Regions from separate parts of the Cellulosimicrobium sp. E-16 genome, predicted to be linked through region 1. Evidence: riboswitches for the same ligand, from Rfam matches in the RefSeq annotation. Region 1 holds a riboswitch; each other region holds the start of a gene.
The links. Region 1 has a riboswitch for thiamine pyrophosphate ahead of thiD (bifunctional hydroxymethylpyrimidine kinase/phosphomethylpyrimidine kinase). Riboswitches for the same ligand answer to the same signal wherever they lie in the genome.

Region 1 (7,729 bases):
GCGGTGGGCGACCGGCGCGCGACGGTTCCCCACGGCGGGGAGCCGGTGCGGTCAGACCCCGCCGTGGCGCCGAAGGAGGAGCGCCGTCCAGGACATGCCGGGTACGCTAGCGCCCGACAAGTCCTCAGACAACCTGAGAGGTTTCCATGACCGCGCTGCACCGGCGCCCCCTCGCGGACCAGGCGGCCGAGCTCCTGCTCGACCGCGTGCGCTCCGGCGTCTGGCCTCTCGACCACCGGCTGCCCGGCGAGCAGGCGCTCGCGACCGAGCTCGGCGTCGGGCGCTCCACCGTCCGCGAGGCGATCCGCCAGCTCGCGGGCCGTGGCGTGCTCGACAGCCGGCAGGGGTCGGGCGTGTACGTCGTGTCGACCGACACCGCGGACGACTGGGACGAGGTGCTGCGCCGCGGAGAGATCGTCGACGTGCTGGAGGTGCGCGCCGCGCTCGAGGCCGAGGCCGCAGGCCTCGCCGCCGCGCGCCGGACCCCCGCGGACCTCCGCGCGATGACGACCGCGCTCTCACGTCGCGGGCAGGTCCCCGCGACGTCGTCGGCCGCCGAGTACGTGGACGCAGACCTCGTCTTCCACCGGGCGGTCGTCGACGCCGCGCACAACGCCGTGCTCGGCGAGCTGTTCGCGACCTTCGTCCCACGCCTGCGTCGCGCGATGGTCGCGATGGTCGACCTCGATCGCGCGGGCGAGACGCACCGGCACGACCAGGACGCGCACGAGGCGATCCTCGACGCGGTGCGCGAGCGCGACGCCGTCCGCGCGTCTGCGGCGGCGCGCGAGCACCTGGCGGCCGTCCACGCGAAGGTCGCCGGGCGCGGCCCCGGCGCGACCGGCGGCGAGCGGTGAGCGCCGAGGTCCTGTCCCTGCGCGGCGTCGACCTGGTGCGGGAGGGACGGGCGATCCTCGACGGCGTCGACCTCGTCGTCCGGGCAGGCGAGCACTGGGCGCTGCTCGGACCGAACGGCGCGGGCAAGAGCACGATCCTCGGGCTCTGCGGGGCGCGCCGCCACCCGACCCGGGGCACGGTCCACGTGCTCGGCGAGCGCCTGGGCCGCGTGGACATCCAGACGTTGCACCGCCGCATCGGCCATGTCGACCCGCGCCACGACCTGCGCTCGCCGCTGACCGTGCTCGAGGTGACCCTGACCGGCCTCACGGGGACCGTCGACTGGCGCCCGCGCTGGCAGCCGACCACGGACGAGGTCGCCCTCGCCCGTGGCCTCGTCGCCGACCTCGGTCTCGCGCACCGCGCGCACGACCCCTGGCCGACGCTCTCCCAGGGCGAGCGCGGGCGGGCGCTCGTGGCGCGCGCCCTCCTGCCCGACCCCGCGCTCCTGCTCGCGCACGGCCGCGTGGTCGCCGCGGGAGCCGCGGCGGACGTGCTCGTCACGGATGACGTCACGCGCTGCTTCGACCACCCGGTGCACGTCGAGCGCCGGTTCGGGCGCTGGCACGCGACGGCCGGGCACGCGCGTCCGCCGCGCCTCGTCGGGGACGACGCGGCCGCCGTCGGGGCGGCGTCCGGCGCCGGTGCTGCCCAGGCGGCGGCCACGGCACCCGCACGACCCTAGGCTGGGGCCATGCACGCGATCGTGGCCCGCGCGGCGGGCGGCCCCGAGGTCCTCGACCACACCGAGCTCCCCGACCCGTCACCGGGTCCCGGGCAGCTCCTCGTCCGGTCCGCCGTGGCGGGCGTGAACTTCATCGACACGTACAAGCGCTCCGGCGTGTACGCGATGGAGTACCCGCACGTCGTCGGCAGCGAGGGCGCGGGTGTGGTCGCCGAGCTGGGCGAGGGCGTCGACGGGTTCGCCGTCGGCGACCGCGTCGTGTGGACCGAGGCGCCGGGATCGTATGCCAGCCTCGTCGTCGTGGACGCCGCCCAGGCGCTCCACGTGCCCGACGCCGTCACGCTCGAGGACGCGACCGCCGTCGCGCTCCAGGGCCTCACCGCGCACTACCTGTGCACGTCGTCCTACCCGGTCCACCCGGGCGACCGCGTCCTCGTGCACGCGGGCGCGGGCGGCGTCGGGCTGCTCCTGACCCAGATGCTCGTGGCGCGGGGCGCGCACGTGATCTCGACCGTGTCGACCCCCGAGAAAGCGGAGCTGTCCCGCGGCGCGGGCGCCGAGCACGCGATCCAGTACACGGCGTTCGCGGACCTCACCGCCGAGCTGCCCGAGGTCGTGCGCGGGCTCACGGGCGGCGAGGGCGTCGCGGCGGTGTACGACTCGGTGGGCAAGGACACGTTCGACGCCTCGCTCGCGTCGTTGCGCCGCCGAGGCACGCTCGTGCTCTACGGCGGCTCCTCAGGTCAGGTCCCGCCGTTCGACCCGCAGCGCCTCAACGCGGGCGGGTCGCTCTTCCTCACGCGCCCCAAGCTCGCCGACCACACGGCGACGCGCGCCGAGCTCGTCGAGCGCGCGACCGAGGTGCTCGGCGCGGTCGCGGGCGGCACGCTGCACGTGCGCGTCGGCGCCACGTTCCCGCTCGCCGGCGCCGCCGACGCGCACCGAGCGCTAGAGGGCCGCGCGACCACGGGCAAGGTTCTCCTCGTCCCCGACGACGCGGCGGGCACCCCGCCCGGCACGGTCGCGGGCGCGGCGTGAGCTGGGACTGGGTTCCCGCGCGGCCGGGCGAGGAGGACGGGTCCGACGGCGGGCCGTCCCCCGCCCTGCGCCGCGCCGTGACCGTCCTCGCCGTCCTGCTCGCCGCGGCGCTCGCCGTGTACTGGGTGACGGTCGGGCTGCGCCAGCAGGCGGACGCGTGCGTCGCCGACCGCCCCGACGGCGTCGCGATCCGTGACGTCGACGCGCGGTGGCGCTGGGTCCCGCCGGGCTACGAGTGCGTCTACGCGACGGCCGAGGAGGACGTGGCCCGCGCCTGACCGACGTGACCGCAGCTCGCGCCCGGCCCGTGGGTCAGCGCGGCACGACCGGCGACGAGGCGTGCAGGTGGTCGACCGGCCCCCGGCCCGTCCCGACGCGCAGCGCCGCCCCGCCGCGCAGCGCGCCGGTGAGCCACTCCTTGGCCTCGCGCGCCGCGTCCTCCCAGCTCTGGCGCTGGGGGCGCAGGGCAGCGAGCGCGGCGGAGAGCGAGCACCCGGTGCCGTGCGTGTGGGGAGTGTCCACGCGCTCCGCGTCGAACGTCGTGACGGTCGGCGCCCTGTCCGGGGACGGACCGACCGGCACGACGAGGGCGTCCGGCGACGTCGCTCCGGTGAGGTGGCCGCCCTTGAGCAGCACGACGGCGCCGCTCGCCGCCGCGTAGGACGCGGCCTGGGCCAGCGCGTCGTCCCACGTCGTCGCGACGTCGCGTCCCGCGAGGACGGCGAGCTCGGGGAGGTTGGGCGTCACGACGTCGGCCCGTGCTGCGAGGTCGCGCACGGCCTGCTCCGCGCCCGGGTCGAGCAGGCGGTGCCCCGACGTGGCGACCATGACGGGGTCGAGCACGACCCAGGGCGGCGGGAGCCCGCCGTCGGACCGGGCCGCGGCGAGCGCGTCGAGCCACGCCCCGATCTCGCGCGCGTTCGCCTCGTCGGCGACCATGCCGATCTTCACGGCGTCGATCTCGACGTCGTCGGACACCGCGTCGAGCTGCTCGCGCAGGAACGCGGGGCCCGGGACGTGCACGGACCGCACGCCGTGCGTGTTCTGCGCGACGAGCGCCGTCGTGACGGCCATGCCGTAGGCGCCGTGCGCGTCGAAGGACTTGAGGTCCGCCTGGATGCCCGCACCCCCGGTCGGGTCGGTCCCGGCGATCGAGAGGACCCGCGGCCGCGAGGGCCGGGCGCCGGTGCCGACGACCGGAGCGGGCGTGCGGCCGGCCGCGAGCCGGAGGGCGCTCTCGCGCCGGGGTGCGGGGTCGTGCTGGGGCAGGGCGAGCGTCATCGCCGGACATCCCTTCGCTGGTACGAGCCAGAGCAGGTTCGACGGGTCTCATCTCAGCCCCTCGTCGGGGCACCCCGTGTCGCTCGTCATGCTACGTCCTGCGTGCCGGACACCCGCGCTCGGTCTCGCGCCGCGCCGGCCTGCGCGCGCGACCCGTCCCGGAGGACGCCTCAGGCCTGGTGGATCGCCTCGCCCGCGATCTCGAGGCCGATCTTCTTGCCCACGAGGAACCCACCGGTCTCGAGGAGCACGTTCCAGACGAGGCCGAAGCTCTCGCGGTCGATCTCGGCGGCGGCGTGGAAGCCGAAGATGTCCCGGCCGTACGGGTCGCGGCGCGCGCCCCCGTACTGCATCGACAGCACCGTCCGGTGGGTGACGCCGCGGACGGTGAGCAGTCCGTTGACGAGGAACCGCCCCGCCTGTGCGGCCCGGGGCTGAACGCGCTCCTGCGCGAGCTCGGCGCGCTCGGGCGAGCGGTTCCGCAGCCGCGCCCACGCGAGGATCTGGTCCTGCTGCTCACCCTGCCAGTCGATCGAGGTGCTGCGGAACTCGATCGTCGGGTAGGCGTCGACGTCGAGGAAGTCGGGGCTGCGCAGGTGCGCGTCGCGCTCCTCGTGGTGGGTCGTGAGGCTCGCCGTCTCGATGCTCGCCGACACGGCCGACGCGATCGGGTCCTCGCCCACCAGGATCGTCGCGCTCGCCCGGGTGAACTCTCCCCGGACGGGCGACACCATCATGTGCATCCCGGTGAACCCGATGCGCTTGTGCGCCTCGTCGAGGGCGTAGGTGCCGGCCTCGGGAACGGTGAGGCCGTTCCACTGCCGGACAGGGCGTGCCGTCGTCATCCGTCGCTCCCAGGCGTCGTCGAGCCGCGACGTCGGTGTCCGCCCGGTACTGGTCAGGTGTCCAGGACAGCATCCCCGATGAGTGGATGAAGTTTCAACTAGGTAACGGGTGATCTCCCCCTCGCTTCTTCTGGCCGCGACCCTCGGAGGACCACCCCGAACGCACGAGCGCCGCCCGACCGGACAGGTCGGGCGGCGCTACGGTCCTGCGACGCGGCAGGTGGCGGCAGGGCGGTCGCCGCGACGTCAGCGAGCCGGGAGCTCTCCCGGCATGGGGTCGTCCGCGCCCCAGCGCGTCACGCGCAACCGGCGCGCGTCGGGGCCCGGCAGCGAGTCCCCGCGGCCCGCGGCCTCGTCCGCCGCGGCACGCAGCGACTCCGGCGTGTCGTGGGTCACGCGGACGAACGCGCCCGAGAACGCGTCGAGCTCGCCCCGGGCGATCGCGACGACCATCTCGACCGTGCGCTCGACCGGGGTCCACTCGGTGCGGCCCTCGTGCATGGCCATCGACGCGGTCATGTCGGTCTGCACCACGCCCGGGGAGACCTCGAACGTGCGCAGCCCGCGCGCATGGCCGGACCGGTGGAGGTTCGCTCCCAGCCGCAGGAGCGCCGTCTTGCTCGCGTTGTACGCGCTCGCGCCGTCCATGTCGTGCGAGCCCGCGCCGCTGTTGAGGTCGACGACGCGGCCCCCGCCGCGCGCGAGCATCCCCGGCACCACGGCGCGCGCGAGGAGGAACGGGCCGCGCACGTTGGTCTCGACGATCGCCCACCACTCGTCGGGGTCGGCTTCCCAGAGCGGCACCTCGGCGTCGACCCGACCCGCGTTGTTGACGAGGAGGTCGACGCCCCCGAGCGCGGACTCCGCCGCGGCGACGGCGGCCGCGACGGCCTCGGCGTCGGTGACGTCCGCCGCCACGACGACCGCACGCCCGGCACCGCTCCCGAGCGTCGCGATCTCCCCGGCCACGCCCGCGAGCCGGTCGGCGTCGCGCGCGAGGAGCGCGACGTCGAGGCCGGCCGCGGCGAGACCGACGGCGATCGCGCGGCCGATGCCGCGCGACGCGCCGGTGACGAGCGCCGTCCGCGCGGGAGCGACGGCCACCGTGCTCTCCGCGCTCACGCCCGCAGCTCCGCGCCGACGCGCTCGCGCGCCACGGTCACGGCACCCTCGCGGACGCGCGCGACGTCGTCGGCGGTGAGCGTGCGGTCCGCGGCGCGCAGCCGCAGCGAGAACGCGAGCGACTTGCGCCCGGCGCCGACCTGCTCGCCGGTGAAGACGTCGAAGAGCGCGACCTCCTCGACCAGGTCGCCGGCACCGTCGACGATCGCGTCGCGCAGCGCCTGCGCGGTCACGTCGGCGTCCACCACGAACGCGAGGTCCTCCTTGGCCGCGGGGAAGCCCGAGACGGGCGTCGCCTGCACCGGCGCGTCGGACGAGCCCGCCACGAGCGCGGTGAGGTCGACCTCGAACGCGACCGCGCGCGCGGGCAGCCCCAGGTTCTCGACGACCTTGGGGTGCAGCTCGCCCGCGTGCCCGACGACGGTCCCGTCCGCGAGCTCGAGGCGCGCGCAGCGTCCCGGGTGGAACGGCGCGCGGGCCGTGTCGGCCACGACGCGCACGTCCGTGCCGACCCGCAGCCCGACGCGCTCGGCGACGAGGCGGGCCGCGCCGAGCGCGTCCGTCCAGTCGGCCGGGCGACCCGGACCCCACCAGCCGGCACGCTCACGGCGCCCGACGAGGACGCCGGCCACGTGGCGCGGCTGCGACGGCAGCGCGGCGTCGATCGCCGCGAGCTCGTCGTCGCTCGGCCGGACCCCGCCCGGCAGCGCGGGCGCGGCGGGCGCGTCGGGCCGCGGGTGCGTGACGAGGCCGATCTCGAAGAGCGCGACGTCGCCCAGCCCCCGACCGACGTTGCGGCGCGTGGTCTCCAGCAGCGTGCTCAGCAGGTCCGCGCGCATCAGCGGGCGGTCGTCGGCGAGCGGGTTGAGCAGGCGCAGCGCACGGCGGCGCGCGTCGTCCGCGGGCAGGCGCAGCGCGTCGAGCTCCGCGGTGCCGACGAACGGGTAGCTCAGCGTCTCGACGAAGCCGTCCTCGGCGAGCGCGCGCGCGACCGACCGACGCACGCGCTGCTCGCGCGTGAGACCCCGGCCCCCGGGAGCGGCGGGCAGGAGGGAGGGGATCTCGTCGTAGCCGACGAGGCGCGCGACCTCCTCCACGAGCTCGGCCGGCTCCGTGAGGTCGGGGCGCCAGGACGGCGGGGTGACCACGAGCACGCCCGTGGCGTCCGCGTCGTCCGCGTCGACCGTGCAGCCGATCGCCCCGAGCGTCCCGACGACCTGCTCGAGCGTGTACGGCACGCCGACGAGGCGCTCGGCCTCGCCGACGGGCAGGCGGATCGGGGTGGGCGTGGTCACGCGGTCGAGGTCGCTGACGGCCGGGTCCGCGGTCCCGCCGCCCAGCTCGACGAGCAGGTCGACGACGCGCTGCGCCGCGACCGCGGGCAGCAGCGGGTCTACCCCGCGCTCGAACCGCTTCGCGGCCTCGCTCGACAGCTTGTGGCGGCGCGACGTGCGCGCGACCGTCACGGGGTCGAAGTGGGCGGCCTCGACGAGCACCGCCGTCGTCTCGGGCCCGACCTCCGACGAGGCGCCGCCCATGACGCCCGCGAGCCCGAGCACGCGCGCGCCGCGCGCGCCGTCGGGGCTGTCGGTGATGAGCAGGTCCTCCGGGTCGAGCGCGCGGTCCACGTCGTCGAGCGTCGTGAGCCGCTCGCCCGGGGCGGCGCGCCGCACTACGACGGGGGCCGCGACCTTCTCGAGGTCGTACGCGTGCAGCGGCTGCCCGAGGTCGAGCATGACGTAGTTCGTCACGTCGACCGCGAGCGAGATCGGCCGCATGCCCGACGCCGTGAGGCGGCGCTGCATCCACGCGGGCGTCTGCGCGGCGGGGTCGATCCCGCGCACGACGCGCGTGACGAAGC
Region 2 (7,729 bases), 1.5 Mb from region 1:
CCGCCGCGGGCGGGTCGCTCACCGAGGTCGTCACGAGCGAGCACGACATCCTCGACGGGATCGCCTGGTCGATCGCCTGACCCGACCGCCGAACCCGGGGTCTCTCCCCACCCGAAGCCTGGGGTGGGGAGCGACCCCGGGTTCGGCGTCTCCGGGGACACACGGGCGGCGTGTCGCCGTGCGTAGTACCGCGCATCGCGCGGTAGTGTGCATCGCGTGAGCCCGCCACGGACGGTGGGACGAGTGCCGGGAATGCCCGACGGAGGGTCGGATGGACACCACGCAGCTGCTCAAGGGGGTGCTCGACGCCGCGGTCCTCGCGGCGGTCGAGGCCGAGGACGGGTACGGGTACGACGTCGTGCGACGCCTGCGCGCCGCGGGGCTCGACGACGTCGGGGACGCGTCGGTGTACGGGACGCTGCGGCGCCTGTACGCGAACGGGGCGCTGACGACGTACGTCGTGCCGTCCGACGCCGGGCCGCACCGCAAGTACTACGGGATCAACGCGCAGGGCCGGGCGATGCTCGACCTGCACCGCAAGGAGTGGCAGACGTTCGCGGGCACCGTGTCCGCGCTGCTGCGGACCGGAGAGGTGGCAGCCTGATGAGCACGACGACGTCCGCGCAGCAGCCCGCCGGGGCACCCGTGGGCCTGGCCTTCTACGGGCACGTCCACGCGTACGCGCAGCAGGTGCGCGCGCACCTCGCCGACCTGCGCCCGGAGCAGGTCGAGGAGCTCACCGACGGGCTCGAGGCCAACCTCGCCGAGGCGGTCGTCGACGCGCCGGGCGCGCTGCCGCGACGCGCGGCCCCGGCTCCCGTGCCCGACGGCCACCCCGCCGGGTCCGCGGTCGCGGACGCCGGCCCGGGCGCGCCCCTCGCCGTGAGCCCCGACGACACCGGCCTCGACCTCGTCGCGCTCTTCGGCCCGCCCGCGGAGTACGCCGCCGAGCTGCGCGCCGCGGCGGGACTCCCGCCCGCCGCCGCGCCGGGCGGTGCGCGCCGCCCTCGCATCGGGCTGCGCGGGCGGCTGCTCGTGCTCGGCGGGATCCTCTCGTCCGGGTGGCGCTCCCTGTGGCGACCCGTGACGTCGACGCCCCAGTGGGCCTCCGTCATGGAGTTCCTGCGCACCCTGACGCCCGCCTGGTGGATCCTGCGCGGCTGGGTCGCGGCGACCCTGCTCCTCTGGATGTTCGGCGGGTACGAGATCACCATGCTGCCGCCGGACCTCTCGGCGCGGGTCGTCGTGCTCGCGGCCGTCGTGGTGAGCGTGCAGTGGGGGAGGGGGCGGTGGCTGCCCACGACGTGGCTGCCGAAGGTCGTGCGCCCGCTGTCCGTCGCGGCGGCGGTCGTCGCGGCACCGCTCGTCCTGCACGCGGCGGCGGCCGGGGCGTCCTCCTCCGTCTCGGGCTGGGAGAGCGGCTACCAGCAGGGCGTGGCCGACGGGCGCGTCGGGGTGAACCAGGTCGCCTACGACGGCGGGGGGCCCGGGGGCGACGGCGTGTGGGTCGACGGGATGCAGGTGTCCAACCTGTTCGTGTACGACGCGGCGGGCGACCCGGTGCGCGACGTCCAGGTCTTCGACGACCGCGGTCGACCGGTGCGTACGGTGACGGAGGAGGGCGCGTACGGGGCCTGGGCCGTCCCGGACGTCGAGGGGTCGTGGTACTTCCAGCCGACGCTCTCGACGGACGGTCGCGAGCGCTGGAACGTCTACCCCCTGCGCGCGGTCTCGGAGGAGGACGTCGAGTACGCCGACGGAGACGGGCGTCCCGTCCCGGCGACGGGGACGCGCACGCACGAGATGCCGTGGCCGTTCCTCAAGGCGCCCACCGCCGTGCCGTCGAGCGTGGGCCCGGGCGAGGCCGCGTCGGGCACGGAGGAGCCGGGCACGGGTGACGCGGGCGACCAGGGCGGCCCCGCGCCGTCGGGCGACGAGACGGACCCGGCCGAGGGCACGGCCCCCGAGCCCGCACCGACCCCGCCCGCGGGCGGCACGCAGCCGACGGGCCCGACCCCCGTCCTGGGTGCGATCGGCTGACGATCGGCTGACCGATGCCGAACCCGGGATCGCTCCTCAGCGGGGGGCGTCGTGAGGAGCGATCCCGGGTTCGGCGACCGCGGCGTCGCGTGGAATGTCGCGTCTGCCCCGTCGAGACGCCGAGCGTGGGGCGCGTCACGCCCGTCTGGCGGACGCTCCGGCTCGCCTGTGCCGCAACCGGTAATACTCTGGAACCATGCCTCAGAATGACCTGACCTCGGTCAGCCGTGCCCAGACCGCTTCGCCGCGGCCCCGCAAGGTGCCCCGCGTCGTCGTCCTCGGCGGCGGCTCCGTGGGTCTGTACGCCGCGCGCCGACTGCGCAAGAAGCTCGGTCGCCGCGAGGCGGCGATCGTCGTCGTCGACCCGCGCCCGTACATGACGTACGCGCCCTTCCTCCCCGAAGCGGCCGCGGGCTCGATCGACGGTCGCGACGTCGTCGCGCCGCACCGCCGCGCCCTCAAGGGCGTCGACGTGCTCCAGGGCAAGGTCGTCTCGATCGACCACGCCAAGCGCCAGGTGACGATCCACCCGGAGGAGGGCGACGACTACTCGGTCACGTACGACCACCTGATCGTCGGCCTCGGCTCGGTGTCGCGCACGCTGCCCATCCCGGGGCTCGCGGAGAACGCGATCGGCTTCAAGAACGTGGAGGAGGCCATCGCGGTCCGCAACCACGTGCTCAACCGCATGGACGTCGCGTCGTCCACGTGGGACGAGGCCCTGCGCCGCCGCATGCTCACGTTCACGTTCGTGGGCGGCGGGTTCGCGGGCGTCGAGGCGATCGCCGAGATCGAGGACATGGCGCGCTACGCGACCCGCAACTACGCGACGATCGAGGAGAAGGACCTCCGCTTCGTCATGATCGAGGGCGCTGGGCGCATCCTGCCGGAGCTCAGCGAGCCCATGGCGGGCTACGCGCTCGAGGAGCTGAAGAAGCGCGGGATCGAGTTCCACCTCAACACGTTCCTGTCGTCGTGCGTCGACGGGCACGTCGTCACGTCGACGGGCGTGGAGTTCGACTCCGACACGATCGTGTGGACCGCGGGCGTCAAGGCGAACCCGGTCATCAAGGAGGCCTCGGACCTCCCCGTGGACAAGATGGGCCGCGTCACGGTGCTCCCGACGCTCCAGGTCGCGGACGCCGACGGCAACGTCGTCCCGAACGCGTGGGCCGCGGGCGACTGCGCCGCCGTCCCGGACGTGCTCAACCCAGGCAAGTTCTGCCCGCCGAACGCGCAGCACGCGATCCGCGAGGCCACGCGCCTCGCGGACAACCTCGCGCTCGAGCTGCACAGCGAGAAGCCGGTCGAGTACCGCCACAAGAGCGTCGGTACGGTCGCGTCCCTCGGTCTGTACAAGGGCGTCGCGGAGCTGTTCGGCGTGTTCAAGCTGCGCGGCGTGCTCGCGTGGCTCATGCACCGCAGCTACCACGTCATGGCGATGCCTACGGGCAACCGCAAGATCCGCATCTTCATCGGCTGGATCGGGCAGTTCCTCCTGGGCCGCGAGCTCGTGTCGCTCGGCTCCCTGCACGACCCGCGCGCGGAGTTCCGCGCCGCGTCGGTGCCGCCCAAGAAGGACGGCGAGCCGGTCAAGCAGACCGCGCAGGGCTCCGCCGCCGCGGCCGAGGCGGGCGTCTCTGCCGACGCCGACGAGAAGGTTCCGGCCAAGGCCTCCTGACCGGCGTCCGGGGTCGGCGACCCCAGACCGGGCCCGACGACGAGGGGCGAGCCGCGCGCGGCTCGCCCCTCGTCGCGTCCCGCGACTCCGCGGCCGGGTCCCGGCCGGATCGGCGCTCGGGGCGCGGTAGATTCGGGCCGCGCCCCCATGGCCCAACTGGCAGAGGCAGCCGGCTTAAACCCGGCGTGTTCCGGGTTCGAGTCCCGGTGGGGGCACCCAGGTCACGAGAGCCCGGTCGGGCCCTCGGGCTCGGGCGGTGGCGCGGCCTCCTGGCCCAGGATCACGACCGTGCCGTCCGGGTCCTGCACGCGCGCGACGCGCTCGCCCCACGGCTGGTCCGTCGGCGGCTCGAGCACCGGGACGCCCGCCGCCGCGAGGTGCTCGACAGCCCGGTCGCAGTCGTCGACGTACACCCACAGGACGACCCGGGTGTCCGCGGGGGGTGGGTCGCCCTGGCCCAGGCCGAGCGGCGACCCGCCCACGCGCACGCTGACGTACACCGGCGGGCCGTCCGCGGGGAACGCGTACTCGACCGTCCCGCGCAGCAGGTCGCGGTAGAAGCCGAGCGACCGGTCGAGGTCGGCGACGGTGAGGATCGGGAAGAGGCTGCGAAACATCGGCCTGGCTCCTCGGTGCGCTGGGCAGGGGTGCTCCCATCGTGCGCGCCCGACGCCGAGCGCGCGCCCCGGGGCGCGCGCGCTCAGCGCCGCCTCAGCGCCGCCGTCCGGGCCGCGCGGACCGGTCTCAGTCCGGTGCGTGGCCCACGGAGTCGTCGAGGAAGGCCCGGACGTCGGCGAGCTCGCGCGCGTCGACGCCGTGCGCGAGGCCCGGATACACGCGCTCGACGAGCGTCGAGCGGCCCGGCAGCCACGCGGCCGTGCGGTCGATCGCGTGCGGCGCGATGACGCGGTCGTCGGCGCCGCGGCCCCAGAAGACGGGCGGTCGGGAGGCGGCGAGCGCGGCGTCGGCGGGCTGCTCCGCGGCCTGGACGAACCCGCCGAGGAGCACGGTCGCCGCGACACGCTCGGGGCGGGTCCGCAGGAGCTGCGTGGCCATGAGCCCGCCCTGGGAGAACCCGACGGGGACGACCTGCCGCTCGGGGCCCAGCTCGGCGTCGACCCAGTCCCAGACCGCCTCGGTGGCGCGCGCCACGGGCTCCGGGTCGGGGTCGCCGGGCGTGGCGATCGGGAACCAGGCGAACCCGCCGTGGGGGAGGGCGAGCGGGGCGCGCAGCGAGACCCAGGGCGCACCGAGGTGCGGGCCGAGGCCGGCGAGGTCGTGCTCGTGCGAGCCGAACCCGTGCAGCAGGACGACGACGGCGCCCCCCGCGTGCGGGCTCGTCGGCTCCGTGTCGGACCGGACCGCGACGAGGGTGGCCGGTGCGCTCATCGCGCGAGCAGCTCGTCGGTCGTCGTGCCGGGGACGGCCAGCGTCACGCGCGTGCCCCACGGGTCGTGCACGACGACGGAGCGACCGTCGTCGGCGTGCTGCAGCCCGCGGGCGCGCAGGCGGGCGACGAGCGCGTCGAGGTCCTCGCGGCCGGGCACGGTGATCGCGACGTCGCCGAGCCCGAGGCTCGCGGCGCGCGGGCCGGCGCCCGCGCTGTTCCAGACGTTCATCGCGACGTGGTGGTGGTACCCGCCCGCGGACGCGAACAGGGCGCCGCTGTACTCGGTGACGGTGGCCTCGAACCCGACGGCGTCGACGTAGAAGTCGCGCGCGGTCGCGATGTCGCCGACCTGGAGGTGGACGTGCCCGACGCGCCCGGCGAGCGAGGGCCCCGCGTCGACGGCGTCCTGGGAGAGGTTCGCGCGCAGGTAGGCGTTCGGGTCCAGGAACTCGGTCGCCATGACGATCTGCCCGCGCTCGCGCACCCACGTCTCGCGCGGGCGGTCCGTGTACAGCTCGACGCCGTTGCCCTCGGGGTCGGTGAAGTAGAACGCCTCGCTGACGAGGTGGTCGCTCGACCCGACGAACGACCCCCGGCGGTCCTGCGCGGCGCGGTAGACGGTCGCGGCGAGGCTCGCGGCGTCGTCGAACAGGAACGCGGTGTGGAACAGGCCGGCCTGGCGCCGGTCGACGGCGGGCAGCCCGGGCGTGTGCACGAGGCGCAGCATGGGCGTCGTGCCGCGGCCGAGCACGCGGTGCACCTCGGTGCCGCGCGAGCGCTCCTCGAGGGGCGCGAGCGCGAACGCGCCCGTGTAGTAGGACGTCATCTGCTCGAGGTCGCCGACGCGCAGCGTGACGGCGTCCATGCTCGTGGACGGGGACAGGAGGCGGTCGGTCGGCGCGCCCGGGGTGCTCGTGGTCATGTCTGCTCCAACTTGTTGTCGCTACAACTATATTCCCACACCGCGACGGATGCTCCCGACGCGGTGGGTCCTTCCTTGCTAGGGTCGCGACGAACCACGCGGGGCGTCCCGCCCGGGCAGCCGGGCCGAGGGACTGAGACGAGCGGTACGGCCGCCCGGACCCGTCGAACCTGATCTCGCTAGCACGAGCGGAGGAACGTGGGCATGACGACGCCTGCTGCCATCACTGTGAACCCCGTCCGCACGGACGACCCGACCGCGCTCGTCCGGAGGGGGGAGACCGGCTTCACGGTCGACCTCGCCCGCCGGTACGCGCACCTCTTCGACGAGTTCTACGACCACCCGTTCCTCGCCGGGCTGCGCGACGGGTCGGTCGAGCCGGCCGCGGTGCGGCACTACGTCGGCCAGGACCACCAGTACCTCACGGCCTACCTGCGCTGCTACGGGCTCGGCATGGCGCTCGCGCCCGACCGGTCGTGGGCCGCCTACTTCCACGAGAAGGCCGGGTTCCTGATCGACGACGAGGCGCACGCCCACCACGCGATGTGCGACTTCCTCGGCGTGACGTACGAGGAGGCGCAGACGCGCCGCCTCGCCCCGAGCGCGCAGGCCTACGTCGACCACATGCTCGCCGCGGGCCGCGACTCGCTCGGCGTGCTGCTCGCCGCGCTCCTGCCGTGCCCGTGGACCTACATCTGGTCGGCGCGGCGGTTCTGGCTCGCCGAGCGGGCGACGGCGCCCGGCGCGATCGGGGGCGACCACCCGCTCGCGGGCTGGTGGGAGTTCTACGCCGCCGAGCGCACCGAGGGCGTCCTGGACGACCTCCGGGCACGCCTCGACGCGCTCGCCGCCGACGCGGGCGAGGCGGAGCGCGCGCGCATGGAGCGTGCGTTCGAGCTGAGCTGCCGGCACGAGATCCGGTTCTGGCAGATGGCGTGGTCGCTCGAGCGGTGGTGACGCCCCTCCCGGACCGGTGAGCGCCCGACGTCGGGCCTTACGCCAGCAGCAGATCCCCGCCCGGGTGCCTCGGCACCCGGGCGGGAGCGCGGGTAGCGTGACCGCATGGACGCGACGAGCGCGGCGCCGGGCCCGGCGCCGATCGCAGTGCCGAGCAGACCGACGGTGAGCCCCCGTTCCCGGGAGGGCGGCCGGCCGGAGCCGCTCCTGCGCCACGTCATCGGCGGGATCCTCCGGCGGGCGCGGCTCGCGCAGGGTCGCACCCTCGTCGACGTCGCGGCCTCCGCGCGCGTCTCCACCGCCTACCTGTCCGAGGTGGAGCGCGGCCGCAAGGAGGCGTCGTCCGAGGTGCTGGCCGCCGTCTGCGGCGCCCTCGGCCTGCGCCTCGTGGACCTCGTGGCCCGCACGGGGGAGGAGCTGCGCCCCGTCGCCCCGGTGCGCGTGCTCTCGTCCGTGCGGGAGCGCGGCGCGCTCTCCGCGCCGCGCCACCCCGCCCCCGCCGGGGAGCCCGTACGCGACCTCCCGGTCGCGCGGACCACGATCGCGACCACGACGCTCGCGGCGCACCCGACGGCGCGCGCCGCCGACGTCCTGCTCCTCGCGGCCTGAGCCGCGTGACCCCGGGGTCGAGACGCACCCGACGGGTACGTGGTCAGCACCGCGTGTCGTGCCCCGGTGCGGCGGGAGGCGCGCGGCTACCGTCGAGGGATGACGGAGCCGCAGACCGCGCACGGCACGG
Region 3 (7,729 bases), 2.0 Mb from region 1:
CGGGTCGGCGGCGTGGGCGCCCGCGGTCGCCGCCGGAGAGAGGGCGCCGAGCGTGTCGAGGACGGCCTGCGGCGTCGGGTCACGCAGCTCGGTCACGAGGCGACCGTCCGCGAGGAACAGGACACGGTGCGCGTACGACGCCGCCGTGGGGTCGTGCGTGACCATCGCGACGGACTGGCCGAGGTCGTCCACCGAGGCGCGCAGGAAGCCGAGCACCTCGGCCGCGGCGTGCGAGTCGAGGTTGCCCGTCGGCTCGTCCGCGAACACGACCGCCGGCCGGGACACGAGCGCCCGCGCGCACGCGACGCGCTGCTGCTGCCCGCCGGAGAGCTCCGCCGGGCGGTGCCCGAGCCGCGGGCGCAGCCCGACGGCGTCGACCACGCGGTCGAACCACTCGCGGTCCACCGGTCGGCGCGCGATGGCCAGCGGCAGCACGATGTTCTCCTCCGCCGTGAGCGTCGGGACGAGGTTGAACGACTGGAAGACGAATCCGATGCGTGTGCGTCGGAGCCGCGTCAGGCGCCGCTCGCTCATCGCCGACACCGTCTCGCCGTCCACGACGACGGTGCCCGCCGTGGGGGAGTCGAGTCCGGCGAGGCAGTGCATGAGGGTCGACTTGCCCGACCCGGACGGGCCCATGATCGCTGTCAGCCGCCCCCGCTCGAGGTCCACGTCGACGCCGTCGAGCGCGCGGACCGTCGCCTCGCCGCGCCCGTAGGTCTTCAGGAGGCCCCGCGCGGTCGCGATCACGGGCCGCCCTGCCGCCTCGTCGGTGGCCCCGTCCGGCGCGGTGGTCGTCGCGCCCCTCGTCTCGGTGCCGCTCATCGGTCCTTCCCCTCCCGCGTCGACGGACCGTCCGGAGCTCCCGGCCCGGTCGTCCCGACCCTCCCGCGGGGGACTCTCGCCGGGCATCGGGGAACGACCCTGAGCCACCCCTGGTCGGGGCGCGAGGCTTCCCCGGAGACGGCTCAGGGTTCTCTCAGGGCACAGGCCGAGCGGCTGGACCACGTTCGCCGTGCGGCTTCGGCTCGTCGGAGCGTTCCTCGGTCGTCACGGCCCCAGCGTCGTGACAGGGATAACGTGCACGCCGTCGGCGCGTCGGCCTGCATAGCCCGTGCTCGTGACCACACCGAGGAACGCGGGTTCACCGTGCCTGTCCACGTCGACGCTCGCCGCGAACCTCAGCAGCGACGCCGCGGCCGAGTCCGCTGCCGCGGGATTCATCTTCACCTCGAACGCTCCCCAGCGTCCGTCGGGAAGGGTGACCACAGCGTCCACCTCGTTCCCCTTCTCGTCGCGCCACGAGCTGATCTCGCCACCGAGCGCCTGGGCATAGACGCGCAGGTCGCGCACGACCATGGCTTCGAAGTGGTAGCCGGCTGCATTGAGGTCTGCGAGCAGGTCGGCGGTCCCGACGCCGAGCGCTGCGGTGCCCAGCGACGGGTCGACGAAGTAGCGGACCGGCGCGGTCCGGAGGCGGAGGCGTGAACGCATGTGCGGCTGCCAGGATGCGGAGTCGTCCGTGAGCATCAGCCGGTCGAGCGCGTCCAGATAGGCGTGCAACGTCTCGGCCGCGACCGGGCCGCGGTCGGCCCCGATGTCCTCACGGAGCGCGGTGAGCTTCGGCGACTGCGCCACCGATCGACCGAGCGAGGTGAGCAGCCGCCGGACTCCGCGCGGGTTGCGGCGTGTGCCGAGCGCCGGAACGTCCACCTCGACGACGTTGCGCAGGTAGTCGGCGAGCCACGTCCTGGCCTCGGCTTCCGCCGCCCCCAGGAGGCTCGGCCAGCCCCCGACGACGATCCGTTCCATGAGATCGGGCACCGACAGGCCGGAGTCCTTCGACACAGGGGAGTTGCCGTCGAACAGTGCCTGCAACGACACCTCGCCGTGAGAGTGCCGAGACTCGAAGAGGCTCATCGGGCGCATGCGCAGCACCCCGATGCGACCTGCACCAGAGTGCCGCGTCGAGTCGTCGCGGGGGGTTGCCGATCCCGTGAGGACGTACAACCCTCGCTCGCCGAGATCGTCGACGCGCCGACGTACCCGGTTCCAGAGCTCAGGCGCGACCTGCCACTCGTCGAACAGGATGGGCGTCGGTCCGCTGAACAGCGCGTCGGGGTTGAGCTCGACGGCGGACCGTGCGTTCGCGTCCTCGTCGAGCCGGATCGACGAGGACGCGACCTGCGACGCGGTCGCCGTCTTGCCGCACGCCTTGGGGCCTTCGATGAGGACGGCGCCGATGGCGGCCATGCGCTCGCGGAGCTCGCGATCGGCGATGCGGTCAAGATACCTGTTCACAGCGTAGAATCTATGTTTTACGCTGCTCAAAGTCTACCTTTTGCGCCACGTCTGATCGACATTCTGCGCGAGGAGGGAGGCACCGTCGTACCGAGTCTGACGACCGCGACGGCTGTCGCGGACGCCGCGCCGGAGCTGCTCTCAGGGCCGTTCTCCCGGTGTAGGCTCGAGGAGAACGACAGGGGAGCTCCTGGAGGAGCTGAGAGTGCGGACCACCGCAGACCCTCGAACCTGATCCGGTTAGCACCGGTGGAGGAAGTCGGGAATCTCGATCACCTGCTCGTGCGGTCGCCCGCGCTCGCCGCAGCGCGGGTCGCGCGGGCCGGTGGACCCCTCCTGAACGTCCTGGGAGGACACATGCAGCGCACGACCGCCCGCACCCGCCGGGCCCGGTCCCTCGTCACCGGCGCGGGCACGACCCTCGCCCTCCTCGCGCTCGCCGCGTGCAGCGGCGGCGACGACGCGTCGTCGGGCACCGGGGGCACGGTCACCCTGGTCACCCACGACTCCTTCGCCGTGAGCGACGAGGTGCTCGCCGCGTTCGAGGAGGAGAGCGGCCTCACGGTCGAGCAGGTCGCGCCCGGCGACGGCGGCGCGCTCGTCAACCAGCTCATCCTCACCAAGGACTCGCCGCTGGGCGACGTCGTGTTCGGGATCGACAACACGTTCGCGTCGCGCGCGATCGACGAGGGCGTGCTCGACCCGTACACGCCGGACGGCCTCTCCAACTCGGCCGCGCGGTACGCGGTGGGCGACGGAGGTGAGCTCACTCCGGTCGACCTCGGCGACGTCTGCATCAACGTCGACCACGCGTGGTTCGCCGACGCCGGGATCCCCGAGCCCGTCTCGCTCGAGGACCTCGCGAAGCCGGAGTACGAGGACCTCCTCGTCGTGACCAACCCGGCGACGTCGTCGCCCGGTCTCGCGTTCCTCCTCGCGACCGTCGGCGCGTTCGGCGAGGACGGCTGGGAGGACTACTGGGCCGACCTGCGCGCCAACGGCGTGAAGGTCGTCGACGGGTGGTCGGACGCGTACTACGTCGACTTCTCCGGCTCCGAGGGCGCCGGACCGCGCCCGATCGTGCTGTCGTACTCGACGTCGCCCGCGTTCACGCTCACCGAGGACGGCTCCGCGTCCACGACCGGGGCCCTGCTCGACACGTGCTTCCGCCAGGTCGAGTACGCGGGCGTGCTCGCGAACGCGAAGAACCCCGAGGGCGCGCAGCAGCTCGTGGACTTCCTCGTGAGCGAGGCGTTCCAGGCCGACGTGCCGGGGCAGATGTACATGTACCCCGCCGACGACTCCGTCGCGCTCCCCGACGGCTGGGCCGAGTTCGCGCCGCTCGCCGACGAGCCCTTCGAGGTCGCGCCCGCCGACGTCTCGGCGCACCGCGACGAGTGGATCAAGGCATGGACGGCGACGGTCGTCGACTGACGCCCGGTCCACGAGCGACCACGGCTCGACCTCGCGAGGTAGAGCCGTGGTCGCGCGAGGGAGAGCCGTGGTGAGGGACCGGGCGGTCTGGCGGGGCGGCGTCGGACGCGCGGTGCTGTGGGGTCTGGCGGCGGCGGTGCCGCTCGCGTTCCTCGGGGTGTTCTTCGCGTGGCCGGTCGTCACGCTCGTGGCGCGCGGGTTCGTCGGGGACGACGGCGGCCTGGACCTGTCCGGGTTCGCGGAGGTGTTCTCGCAGCCGCGGACGTGGCGCATCCTCGGGCTGACGCTGTGGCAGGCCGTGCTCGGCACGGCGTTCTCGGTGCTCCTCGGCGTGCCGGGCGCGTACGTCCTGTACCGGTGCCGGTTCCCCGGGCGGCGGGTCGTGCGCGCGCTCGTCACGGTGCCGTTCGTGCTCCCGACCGTCGTCGTCGGCGTCGCCTTCCGGTCGCTGCTCGTGCAGGGCGGCCCGCTCGGGTTCCTGGGGCTCGACGAGACGTTCGCGGCGATCGTCGTCGCGCTCGTGTTCTTCAACTACTCCGTCGTGGTGCGCACGGTCGGCGGGCTGTGGGAGCACCTCGACCCGCGCGCCGAGCAGGCGGCGCGGGCGCTCGGCGCGACGCCCTGGCGCGCGTTCCGCACGGTGACGCTCCCGGCGCTGACGCCCGCGATCGCGAGCGCCGCGTCGATCGTCTTCCTCTTCTGCGCGACGGCGTTCGGCGTCGTGCTCGTGCTCGGCGGCATCCGCTACGGGACGATCGAGACGGAGATCTGGATCCAGACCACGCAGTTCCTCGACCTGCGCACCGCGGCCGTGCTGTCGGTCGCGCAGCTCGTGGTCGTCGCGGCGGCGCTCACGGTCGCGAACCGCACGCGGGCGCGGCGCGAGCGAGCCCTGAACCTGTCGTCCTCGGCGTCGTCCGCGCACCCGCTGCGCCTGTGGCGCGACGGCCGCCCGACCGGCGACCTCGCGCCCGCGGCGCTCACCGCGGCCGTGGTCGTCGTGCTCGTCGGGCTCCCGCTCGGGACGCTCGTCGTGCGCTCGTTCCGCGTCCCCGGCGGCGGGTGGGGCCTCGACAACTACGCGAACCTCGGCACGACGGGCGGGCGCAACGCGCTGTCCGTCACCGTCTGGGAGGCGATGGGCAACTCGCTGCGCACCGCCGCGCTCGCGACCGTGCTCGCCGTCGTGATCGGCGGGCTCGTCGCGCTCGTCGTGTCCCGCCGCCCGCGGTCGCGCGGCGGTCGGCGGGCGATCTCCGTGCTGGACTCGGTCTTCATGCTGCCGCTCGGGGTCTCCGCCGTGACGGTCGGGTTCGGCTTCCTGATCACGCTCGACCGGCCGCTCGGCCTCGACGTCGACCTGCGCACGTCCGGCCTGCTCGTGCCGATCGCGCAGGCGGTCGTCGCGATCCCGCTCGTCGTGCGGACGGTCCTGCCGACGCTGCGCGCGATCGACCCGCGCCTGCGCGAGGCCGCCGCGACCCTCGGCGCCGCGCCCGGGCGCGTGTTCCGCACGGTCGACGGCCCGATCGCCGCCCGCTCGCTCGGCCTCGCGGTCGGGTTCGCGTTCGCCGTCTCGCTCGGGGAGTTCGGCGCGACGTCGTTCCTCGCGCGTCCGGACAGCGCGACCCTGCCGGTCGTGATCTTCCGGCTCATCGGGCGTCCCGGGGCCGAGAACTACGGCATGGCGCTCGCGGCGAGCGTCGTGCTCGCGCTGCTCACCGCGACCGTCATGCTGCTCGCCGAGCGGTTGCGCGGCGACCGACCCGGAGGAGAGTTCTGATGGTGCAGACCGACCCCGCCCCGGCGCGCGCGGGCTCGCCGGAGCCGTCGCGCCCCGACGCCGCGCCCGACCAGGTGCCCAGGGACGGCGCCGTGCTCGCGGTGCGCGACGTCGTCGTGCGCTACGGCGGGGGTACGCGCACGGACCCCGGGACGACGGCGGTCGCGGGCGTCACGCTCGACGTCGCGCCCGGCGAGGTGCTCGCCCTGCTCGGGCCGAGCGGGTGCGGCAAGTCGAGCCTGCTGCGCGCGGTCGCGGGGCTCGAGCCCGTCGCGGCAGGCTCCGTGGCGTGGGACGGCCGCGACCTCGCGGGCGTCCCCGTGCACCGGCGCGGGTTCGGTCTGATGTTCCAGGAGGGGCAGCTCTTCCCGCACCGCGACGTCGCGGGGAACGTCGCCTACGGGATCGCGGGCCTGCCCCGCGCCGAGCGCGACGCGCGCGTGGCCGAGCTGCTCGACGTCGTCGGGCTCGCCGGGTACGAGCGCCGTGCGGTCGCGACGCTCAGCGGGGGAGAGCGCCAGCGGGTCGCGCTCGCGCGGTCGCTCGCGCCGCGGCCCCGGCTGCTCCTGCTCGACGAGCCGCTGTCCGCGCTCGACCGCGGGCTGCGCGAGCGCCTCGCGCTCGACCTGCGCGAGGCGCTGCGCGCCACCGGGACGACGGCCGTCTTCGTCACCCACGACCACGACGAGGCGTTCACCGTCGCCGACCGTGTGGCCGTCATGGACGCCGGCCGGCTCCTGCAGTTCGCGCCGCCGGAGGACCTGTGGCGTGCGCCGACCTCGCGCCGGGTCGCCGAGTTCCTCGGCTACCAGGCGTTCGTCCCGCGCGCCGCCGGGAGCGTGCTCGCGGTCGGCCCGCGCGGGCTGCGCCTCGCCACGGCTGGGGACGTCCCGGCGGACGCCGCGTGGGACGCGACGGTCGTCGGCAGCGTCTTCCGCCGCGGCGCGGTCGAGGTCACGGTCGACGTCGACCTCCCCGGGGCCGACGACGGCGCGCCCACCCGGCTCGTGGCGCTCGCGGGTGGAGCGGTCGGAGACGACGCGGCGGGTCCGGGGCCGGGCGACCGCGTGCGGGTCGTGGTCGACCCTGCGGGGTGCGCCGTCGTCCCGGGCTGACGCCCCCCAGGACGGCGCTCGCGGTCGTGCGACGGGCGAGAGACGCGCACTCGACCTAGCGTCGAAGGATGACCGACGACGTGACGGCGGGGACGCATCCCCCGGAGAAGACCGGCGGCAAGGCCGCGAAGATCCTCTACCGCCCCGTGGGGCTCGCCAGCTCGATCGTGGGCGGGCTCGTCGCGGGCCAGGTGTTCAAGCAGGTCTACAAGCGCGTGACCCCGGGGCACCGCTCCGACGCGCCCAAGCCGCTCGAGTCCGAGTACTCGCTGCGTGAGATCCTCGTCGCGGCGCTGATCCAGGGCGCGATCTTCGCCGCGGTGAAGGCGCTCATCGACCGCGGCGGGGCCCGCGCGTTCGAGCGCTGGACCGGGGAGTGGCCGGGCGACTGACGGTCAGTCCAGGCCGGCGGCGTGGACGAGCAGCGCGACCTGCGTCCGGTTCTCCAGGCCGAGCTTGAGCAGCACGTTCGACACGTGGGCCTTGACCGTCGGGACGCTGAGGAACAGGGCTGCCGCGATCTCGGCGTTCGCCGCGCCCCGGCCGAGCTCGACGGCGACGTCCCGCTCGCGTCCGGTGAGCGCGCCGAGCGCCGCCCGCGCGCGGTCGCGCGCGCCGCCCGCGTCCGCGACCGACGTCATGAGACGCCGCGCGATCCCCGGTGACAGCACCGGCTCGCCCGCGGCCGCCGCGAGCACGGCCGCCACGATCCGCTCGGGCGGCATGTCCTTCAGCAGGTAGCCGGACGCCCCGGCGTGCAGGGCCCCGACGACCTCCTCGTCGCTGTCGAACGTCGTGAGCACGACGACGGCCGGCGCTCCCGACCGCGAGCGCACGCGCCGCGTGGCCTCGATCCCGTCGACCCGTGGCATGCGCAGGTCCATGAGCACGACGTCGGTCGGGTGCGCGTCGAGCACGGCCGAGACCTCGGCCCCGTCCGCGGCCTCGCCGACCACCTCGATGCCGTGCGCGCCGTCGAGCATGAGCCGCAGGCCCGCGCGGACGAGCGCGTCGTCGTCGACGATCACGAGCCGGGTCCGCGGCGCGTCGCGCGATGCCGCACCGTCGTCGTGCTGCTCGTTCACGCGCGTGCCGC
Region 4 (7,729 bases), 710 kb from region 1:
CCACGAGGAGCTGCGGCACGCCGAAGCGCACCGCGTGCTGGATGCGGTCGACGTCGTTGGTCGTGCGCGCGACGAGGTCGCCCGTGCCCGCGCGCTCGACGGTCGACAGGGGGAGCGAGGTCACCGTCTCGACGAGGTCCTCGCGGAGCTCGGCGAACACCGTCTCGCCGAACACCATGGACAGGCGCTGCGCGTACCGGCGCAGCACGGCCTGCGCGACGACGGCCCCCGCGCCGACGGCGACGACGGTCGTCACGTAGGACGAGGTCGTGCCCTCGGTGACGGCGTCGACGAGGCGGCCGAGCAGCCATGGGCCCACGAGCCCGGCGACGGCGGCCAGGGTGTGCAGCACGGCGATCAGGACGAACGTGCCGCGGTGGCGGGCGAAGAGCCGCCCGGCGGCGGCGCGGACGGCGGGGCCGTCGGCGACGGGGAGCTTCACGACTCTCCTCCTTCAGGTGCGGTGCGGGCGAGGACGGGCGACTCGTCGAGCGAGCGCCCGACGACGCGCAGGTAGCGGGCCGCGTCGTCGTCCGGCGTCGTACCGGGCGCGTGGGCGCGGTCCACGAGGTCGCGGTGCGTGCCGCGCGCGGTCACGCGACCACCCTCGAGGAGCAGGACCTCGTCGACGTGCTCGAGCACGAGCGGGGACGCGGTGACGACGAGCGTCGTGCGCCCGCGGCGGGCGTCGGCGAGGCTCGCGGCGATCCGGGCCTCCGTGTGGGCGTCGACGGCGCTCGTCGGCTCGACGAGCACGAGGACCTCGGGCTCGGTGAGCAGCGCGCGCGCGAGCGCGACGCGCTGGCGCTGACCGCCCGAGAGCGAGCGGCCCTTCTCGGGCAGCTCGCCCGCGAGGCCGTCCGGGACGGAGTCGAGCACGTCGTGGGCGTCGGCGACGGCGACCGCGGCGAGCACGTCGGCCTCGGTCGCGGCGCCCCGCGGGTCGAGCTCGTCGCGCAGCGCCCCCGAGAAGAGCTGCGGCGTCGCCTCGGCGACCACGACCCGGTGCCGGAGCGCGTGCTTGTCCAGGTCGGCGAGGAGCGTCCCGCCGAGCCGCACGGGCGTGGCGGCCTCCGCGGCGTCGTCGAAGCGGCCCAGGCGGGTTGCCACGGCCGCCGACGCGTCGGGGTCCGCGGAGACGAGCGCGACGACGCGGCCCGGCTCGAGGACGAGGCCGCTCGTCTCGTCGACGAGAGGGCTGCCCTCGGGCGGCATGGGCGCGGTCGCCGGGGTCGCGCCCGCGGCGGGCTCGACCGCGAGGACGCGCACGATCTTGCGCGACGCGACGTGGGCGCGTGTCGCGATGTTGAGCATCTGGGTCGCGACCTGGAGCGGCCAGCCGAGGAACGCCGCGTACCCGTAGAACGCGACGAGCTGGCCGGGCGTGATGTCGCCCGCCAGCGCCGCCGTCGCGCCCAGGTAGACGACGAGCACGACGAGGAGGCCGGGCAGGAGCACCTGGAGCGCGTCGAGCGTGGCCTGCGTGTGCGCGACCTTCACGCCGGCCTCGCGCACCTTCTGCGACTGCCGCGCGTAGCGGCCGACGAACACGCCCTCGCCGCCGATGCCGCGCAGGATGCGCAGGCCGGAGACGGTGTCCGCGCCCAGCGTCGTCAGGCGGCCCTGGGCCTCGCGCTGCGCGGCCTGGCGCTGCTGGAGCGGCTTGACGAGCAGCGCGAGCACGGCCGCGACCACGGGCAGGCCCAGCACGACGACGAGCCCGAGCTGGAGCGACGTCGAGAGCATGATCACGGCGACCACGACGTACGCGCCGAGGGCACCGAGGAACTGGCCCATCATCGAGAAGAGCTGACCCACGCGCATGGCGTCGCTCGCCACGGTCGAGACGACCTCGCCCGTGGGCAGCTCCTCCGTGATCGCGTCGCCGGAGCGCGCGGTGACGTCGCCCACGAGCTGGGACGTGGTGAGCGCGGAGCGGAGCCAGTTCGCGATGTCGAACCGGTGCTGCGTCACGCCCGTGACGACGATCCCGAGGCCCAGCGCGAGCAGGAGGCCCGCCCAGCGCCACAGCTCCGGTCCGAACCCCTCCGCGAGCCCCTCGTCGAGCGCGCGGCCGAGCATGTACGGCTGGAACGCCTGGCACGCGAAGTTCGCGAGGCCCAGCAGCACGGAGACGGTGAGCACGGTCCGCTGGCGCCGGGCCAGCCAGAGCAGGTAGCGCGTCGGTCCGCGCAGGTCGGGGGTCCCCGGGTCGGGGAGGGGGAGGGGTCGCACGGTGTTCTACCCTAGGTTCGGCGTCCGACACGCGGCGACGCTTTAACCGCTGCGACCGCGTCGCACGCCACCGCGCGCGGCAGGGACCGCGGCGGCCGTCTCGCCCGGAACGAGGACCTCCCCCATGACCACGCAGGACCCGGCTACGTCCACCCCGACCGACGCGCCCGCCGACGTGGCGACGCCGAGCACGGAGGCCGCGCGCACCGCGATCCGCAAGGCGCGCGGCGCGCTCGCCCGCTACCGGGTCCTCGCGATCATCACCGGTGTGATGCTGCTCATCCTGTGCGTCGAGATGCTCGTCAAGTACGGGGTCGGTCAGTTCGTCGACGTCGACGGGATCATGCGGTACGTGTCCTGGATCCCCTTCGCGCACGGCTGGATCTACGTCGTCTACCTCGTCACGGTCCTCGACCTGTGGACCAAGATGCGCTGGGGATGGGGCCGGCTCGCGACCATGGTGTTCGCGGGCGTCGTGCCGGTCATGTCGTTCATCCTCGAGAAGAAGGTGCACGCCGAGGCCGAGGCCAAGCTCGCCGGCCTGGAGGAGCAGTACGCGTCATGACGGCGGCTCTCGCGCCCCTCGTCGCGCCCGGTCCCGAGCTGACCACCGCCGAGCTCGAGCGGTACGCGCGCCACCTCGCGCTGCCCGGCGTCGGCCCCGAGGGCCAGCGTCGCCTCGCTGCCGCGCGCGTGCTCGTCGTCGGGGCGGGCGGCCTCGGCAGCCCCGCGCTGCTCTACCTCGCCGCCGCGGGCGTGGGCACGATCGGCATCGTCGACGACGACGTCGTCGACACGTCCAACCTCCAGCGCCAGGTCATCCACGGAGGGCCCGACGTCGGGCGCCGCAAGGTCGACTCCGCGCGCGACGCGATCGCCGACGTCAACCCGCACGTGCGCGTCGTCGAGCACGCGATGCGCCTCGACGCCGACACCGCGCTCGACGTGCTGCGCGGCTACGACGTCGTGCTCGACGGCGCCGACAACTTCCCCACGCGCTACCTCGTCTCCGACGCGGCCGAGGTCCTCGGGCTGCCCGTGGTCTGGGGCTCGATCTACCGCTTCCAGGGCCAGGTCAGCGTCTTCTGGAGCGCACCGCGGTTCGCGGTGCCCGACGACGTCCCGCTCCCGGGCGGCGCGGCTCCCGCCGGTGCCGGGGACGGCGAGGCGCGCGGCGTCACGTACCGCGACGTGTTCCCCGTGCCGCCGCCGCCCGGCGCCGCGCCCGACTGCGCGACCGGCGGGGTGCTCGGCGCGATGTGCGGCACTGTCGGCTCCGTCCTGGCGACCGAGGCGATCAAGCTCGTCACCGGCGCCGGCACGACGCTGCTCGGCCGTCTCGCGGTCTACGACGCCCTCGACCTCTCGTGGCGCCAGCTCACCGTGCGCGCCGACCCGACGCGCGACCCCGTCACCGCGCTCCTGCCGGGCGACGACGCCTACGCCGCGTTCTGCGGGCTCGCCCCGGCGGCGTCGGACGCGCAGCCGGTCGCGGGGGAGCGCGACGTCACCGCGCACGACGCCGCGGCCCTGCTGGGCGACGACGGCCGGGTGCCGTACCTGCTCGACGTGCGCGAGGACTGGGAGGCGCAGGTGCGCCCCCTCCCCGGCGCGACCCTCGTGCCGAGCGGGACATTCCTCACGGGCGACCCCGCCGGGGCGCTCGCGGACCTCCCGACGGACCGGACGGTGCTCGTCCTGTGCGCGGTCGGCGCCCGCTCGGCCCGCGTCGCCGACGTCGCCCGCGCCGCGGGGATCGACGCCCGCTCCGTGGTCGGCGGCGTCCCCGCTCTTCTCGACGCCCTCGCGGCCGCCTCCCCGGTCACCTAGGCCGCGCGCCCCCAACGCGCCGAACAGGTGGTGGTGGCGCGTCCCGGCCGGCTGACGAGCCAGGACGGCCTGTTCGGCAAGCCCGGGGTGGCCTGGTCGCCGGCGTCAGAGGGCGAGGTCCAGGCGGCCGTCCGGCGACGAGCTCGCGAGGGCGCCCTCGCGGCGGGGGATGCGGCCGGCGCCTGCGGCGAGGCGGCCCGACTCGACGGCGAGGCGCATCGCGTGCGCCATGCGGACGGGGTCGGCGGCGCGCGTGACGGCGGTGGCGAGCAGGACGCCGTCGCACCCGAGCTCCATCGCCTGCGCGGCGTCGGACGCCGTCCCGATCCCCGCGTCGAGGATCACCGGCACGCGGGCGGCGGCCGCGATCGCCTCGATGTTGCGGGGGTTGAGGATGCCGAGCCCGGTGCCGATCGGCGCGCCGAGGGGCATGACGGCGGCGCACCCCACGTCCTCGAGCCGGCGCGCGAGGATCGGGTCGTCGTTCGTGTAGGGCAGCACGACGAACCCGTCGCGCACGAGCTGCTCGGCGGCTTCGACGAGGCCGACGGGGTCGGGCAGGAGCGTGACGTCGTCGGCGATCACCTCGAGCTTGACCCACTCGGTGCCGCACGCCTCGCGCGCGAGGTGCGCCGTGAGCACGGCCTCGCGCACGGAGAAGCACCCGGCCGTGTTGGGCAGCGCGCGGATGCCGAGGCGCGCGAGGAGCGCCCAGATCCCGGCGTCGGGGCTCGCCTCGCCGCCGGCGCGCACGGCGACGCGGCGCATCGCGACGGTCGTCAACGCGGTGCCGGACGCGACGAGCGCGTCCTCGAGCGTGAGCAGGTTCGCCGCCCCGCCGGTGCCCATGACGAGGCGCGACCCGATGGCCGTGCCGGCGACGACGAGCGGGTCGTCGCCGTCCGACGGTCGGCTCGCGGGGGCGCGGGAGATGTCGGTCGTGGTCACGGGTCCTCCTCAGCCGCCCTGGACGGCGGTGACGATCTCGATGCGGTCGCCGGGCGCGACGACGGTCGTCGCCCACGAGCCGCGCGGCACGACGGCGTCGTCCACGGCGACGGCGACGCCTTGCGGCGTCCCGTCGGCGACGTACGCGGGCACGAGCGCCGCGACGAGCTGCTCGAGGTGCACGGGGGCGGCGAGCGGGTACGGCTCGCCGTTGACGAGCGCGGTCGGAGCAGGTGCGGTCACGGGGATCACCTCGGTGTCGTCGTGGAGAAGGCGGCCGACCGGCCGACGTCGAACCCGGGGTTGTTCCCCGGATCCGACGCGAACCGGGGGACAACCCCGGGTTCGGCGAAGCGGTCGGTGCGGGTCGGGGAGAGGGCGGTGGCGGCGTCGGCCGGGAGCGCGGCACCGGTGAGGCCGGCGACGACCGCGTCGGCGGTGAGCGGCGCCAGCAGGATGCCGTTGCGTCCGTGACCCGCCGCGACGTGCAGGCCGGGCACCACGGTCGCCCCGACGAGCGGCAGGTTGTCCGGGGTCGCGGGGCGTGCCCGGGGCGTGACGTCGACGAGCTCGGCCTCGTCGATCCCGGGCAGGAGGGCGCGTGCGTCGCGCAGCAGGGCAAAGACGCCGCCCGCGGTCGCGCGGCGGTCGTCGGGGTTCTCCTCGGTGGTCGCGCCGACGACGACCTCCCGGTGCCCGGCGCGCGGTCCGTCCGGGACCGGGTCGCGCGGCACGACGTACACCGGCCGCCCCTGCACGACCCCGCGCACCACGTGCTCGAGCGCGAGGTCAGGCCCGGCGTCGAGGCGCAGGGTCTGCCCCTTGACCGGCCGCGTCGGCACGACGACGCCCGGAACGTCCGCGAGCAGCGCGCCGGACCTCCAGCCCGCCGCGACGACGACCGCACCCGCCGCGTGGAGCCGGCCCGCGTCGTCGTGCACGCCCACGACCCGCCCGGCCGGGTCGAGCGCGAGCCGCGTCGCCGATGCCCGCACGACGACGGCACGTACCCCGGAACCGGTGGTCCCCGTGAGCGTCCCCGGTCGGGAGCCCGCGCCGGGGACGCCACCGGGCGCGCCGAGCAGCGCTCTCAGCAGCGCGGCGTGCGTCGCGCGCGGGTCGACCGCGTGGTCGGCCGGGGCCCAGGCCGCGCCCGCGACCCGCGGGCCGAGATAGGGCTCGCGCCTGCGGGCGTCGGCCACGGTGAGCTCGCGCGACGCGAGGCCGTGCGCCGCGTGGAGGGCGAGGACGCGCCGGAGCAGCGCGAGGTCGTCGGCGTCGTACGCGAGGGTGAGGGTGCCCGCGGTGCGCAGCCCGACGTCGGCGCCGGTCGCGGCGCGCAGGTCCCCCGCGAAGCCGGGCCACGCCGCGGCGGCCGCGAGGTGCAGGCGGAGTGCGTCGTCCTCGCCGAAGTCGGCCTCCGTGACCGGGGCGAGCATCCCGGCGGCGGCGTGCGTCGCGCCGTCGCCCGGCGACGGGTCCAGCACCGTGACGCTCAGCCCTGCGCGCGCGGCGCGCCACGCGACGGCGAGCCCCACGATCCCGCCGCCCACGACGACGAGGTCGCGCGCGCCGTCGGGCACGGCAGGACCGGGTCCCGGCGGGCGGGCCCCAGGACGGACAGGGGTGTGCATGCGCGCTCCCTTCGCTGGCATGACCCAGATCAGGTTCGACGGTCGGCTCCGACGCCCTCTCAGCCCCGTGCGGGGCTCCCGTGCTGTCGGCCACAGTACCGCCTGCCCGGGACGCGCCGCCGCTAGGCTCCGGCGGGTGAGCACCGAGACCTTCGCCACTCCTCCCGCCACCCCCGCCCCGCCGGCTCCGGACGCCGCACGCGCCCGCCTCGCCGACGCGCGCCTCTACCTGTGCACCGACGCGCGCGAGGAGCGCGGCGACCTCGAGGACTTCCTGCGGGCGGCGCTCGCGGGCGGGGTCGACGCGGTCCAGCTCCGCGACAAGACGCTCGACGTCGCGCGCGAGCTCGAGCTCCAGGAGCTCGTCGCACGGGTCGCGACGGAGCACGGCGCGCTGTGGGCCGTCAACGACCGGGCCGACGTCGCACGGCTGGCCGCCGCGCCCGTGGTGCACATGGGCCAGGGGGACCTTCCCGTCCCCGCGGTGCGCTCCCTGCTCGGCGCCGCGCCGGTGCTCGGCCGGTCCACGCACTCGGCCGACCAGGCGGCCGCCGCCGAGGCCGACCCGGACGTCGACTACTTCTGCGTCGGCCCCCTGTGGGCGACGCCGACGAAGCCGGGGCGCGCCGCCGTCGGGCTCGACCTGCTGCGCGCGGTCGCCGCGACGCGGCCGCGCACCCCGTGGTTCGCCATCGGCGGGATCGACGCGGACCGGCTCGACGCGGTGCTCGACGCCGGGGCGACGCGCGTCGTGGTCGTGCGGGCGATCACGCAGGCGAGCGACCCCGAGGCCGCGGCGCGGGCGCTGCGCGACCGGATCGTCGAGCGCGTCACCGAGCGAGCCACGGAGCGCACCGGCGCCTGAGACGCGGGACGGGACCGCGCCGGGCGGCGACTATCCTGGACCGGTGACGTCACCCGCCACCGCTCCCGACACCCCCACCACCGCCGAGGTCGCCGCGACCCCGCGGCCCGTGCTCGTCGTCGACTTCGGCGCCCAGTACGCGCAGCTCATCGCGCGCCGCGTGCGCGAGGCCAAGGTCTACTCCGAGATCGTGCCGCACACCTTCACGGTCGAGCAG

Region 2: linked by a shared signal. The riboswitch ahead of tenA (thiaminase II) and the one ahead of thiD (bifunctional hydroxymethylpyrimidine kinase/phosphomethylpyrimidine kinase) in region 1 are both predicted to bind thiamine pyrophosphate.
Region 3: linked by a shared signal. The riboswitch ahead of ACN9MS_RS18075 (thiamine ABC transporter substrate-binding protein) and the one ahead of thiD (bifunctional hydroxymethylpyrimidine kinase/phosphomethylpyrimidine kinase) in region 1 are both predicted to bind thiamine pyrophosphate.
Region 4: linked by a shared signal. The riboswitch ahead of ACN9MS_RS05960 (FAD-dependent oxidoreductase) and the one ahead of thiD (bifunctional hydroxymethylpyrimidine kinase/phosphomethylpyrimidine kinase) in region 1 are both predicted to bind thiamine pyrophosphate.

What each region holds. Positions count from the first base shown of each region.
Region 1 is NZ_CP183974.1:2,060,599-2,068,327, reverse strand. It holds gene ACN9MS_RS09100 (FadR/GntR family transcriptional regulator) at 147-857, shown strand; gene ACN9MS_RS09095 (ATP-binding cassette domain-containing protein) at 854-1,582, shown strand; gene ACN9MS_RS09090 (quinone oxidoreductase family protein) at 1,592-2,620, shown strand; gene ACN9MS_RS09085 (hypothetical protein) at 2,617-2,898, shown strand; gene thiD (bifunctional hydroxymethylpyrimidine kinase/phosphomethylpyrimidine kinase) at 2,933-3,901, opposite strand; TPP riboswitch at 3,894-3,988, opposite strand; gene ACN9MS_RS09075 (YceI family protein) at 4,072-4,746, opposite strand; gene ACN9MS_RS09070 (SDR family oxidoreductase) at 4,993-5,868, opposite strand; gene pheT (phenylalanine--tRNA ligase subunit beta) at 5,865-7,729, opposite strand, start outside.
Region 2 is NZ_CP183974.1:3,552,835-3,560,563, reverse strand. It holds gene ACN9MS_RS15660 (exopolyphosphatase) at 1-80, shown strand, start outside; gene ACN9MS_RS15655 (PadR family transcriptional regulator) at 272-604, shown strand; gene ACN9MS_RS15650 (hypothetical protein) at 604-2,040, shown strand; gene ACN9MS_RS15645 (NAD(P)/FAD-dependent oxidoreductase) at 2,237-3,721, shown strand; tRNA gene ACN9MS_RS15640 (tRNA-Leu) at 3,863-3,936, shown strand; gene ACN9MS_RS15635 (VOC family protein) at 3,943-4,338, opposite strand; gene ACN9MS_RS15630 (alpha/beta hydrolase) at 4,466-5,110, opposite strand; gene ACN9MS_RS15625 (VOC family protein) at 5,107-6,033, opposite strand; TPP riboswitch at 6,123-6,247, shown strand; gene tenA (thiaminase II) at 6,238-6,990, shown strand; gene ACN9MS_RS15615 (helix-turn-helix domain-containing protein) at 7,156-7,599, shown strand; gene ACN9MS_RS15610 (DUF6882 domain-containing protein) at 7,699-7,729, shown strand, end outside.
Region 3 is NZ_CP183974.1:4,109,928-4,117,656, reverse strand. It holds gene ACN9MS_RS18085 (ABC transporter ATP-binding protein) at 1-825, opposite strand, end outside; gene ACN9MS_RS18080 (ATP-binding protein) at 1,051-2,301, opposite strand; TPP riboswitch at 2,472-2,576, shown strand; gene ACN9MS_RS18075 (thiamine ABC transporter substrate-binding protein) at 2,659-3,735, shown strand; gene ACN9MS_RS18070 (ABC transporter permease) at 3,803-5,518, shown strand; gene ACN9MS_RS18065 (ABC transporter ATP-binding protein) at 5,518-6,633, shown strand; gene ACN9MS_RS18060 (DUF4235 domain-containing protein) at 6,702-7,025, shown strand; gene ACN9MS_RS18055 (response regulator) at 7,029-7,616, opposite strand.
Region 4 is NZ_CP183974.1:1,352,319-1,360,047, forward strand. It holds gene ACN9MS_RS05930 (ABC transporter ATP-binding protein) at 1-442, opposite strand, end outside; gene ACN9MS_RS05935 (ABC transporter transmembrane domain-containing protein) at 439-2,235, opposite strand; gene ACN9MS_RS05940 (DUF3817 domain-containing protein) at 2,360-2,800, shown strand; gene ACN9MS_RS05945 (ThiF family adenylyltransferase) at 2,797-4,065, shown strand; gene ACN9MS_RS05950 (thiazole synthase) at 4,171-4,914, opposite strand; gene thiS (sulfur carrier protein ThiS) at 5,023-5,256, opposite strand; gene ACN9MS_RS05960 (FAD-dependent oxidoreductase) at 5,262-6,647, opposite strand; TPP riboswitch at 6,652-6,731, opposite strand; gene thiE (thiamine phosphate synthase) at 6,784-7,512, shown strand; gene guaA (glutamine-hydrolyzing GMP synthase) at 7,556-7,729, shown strand, end outside.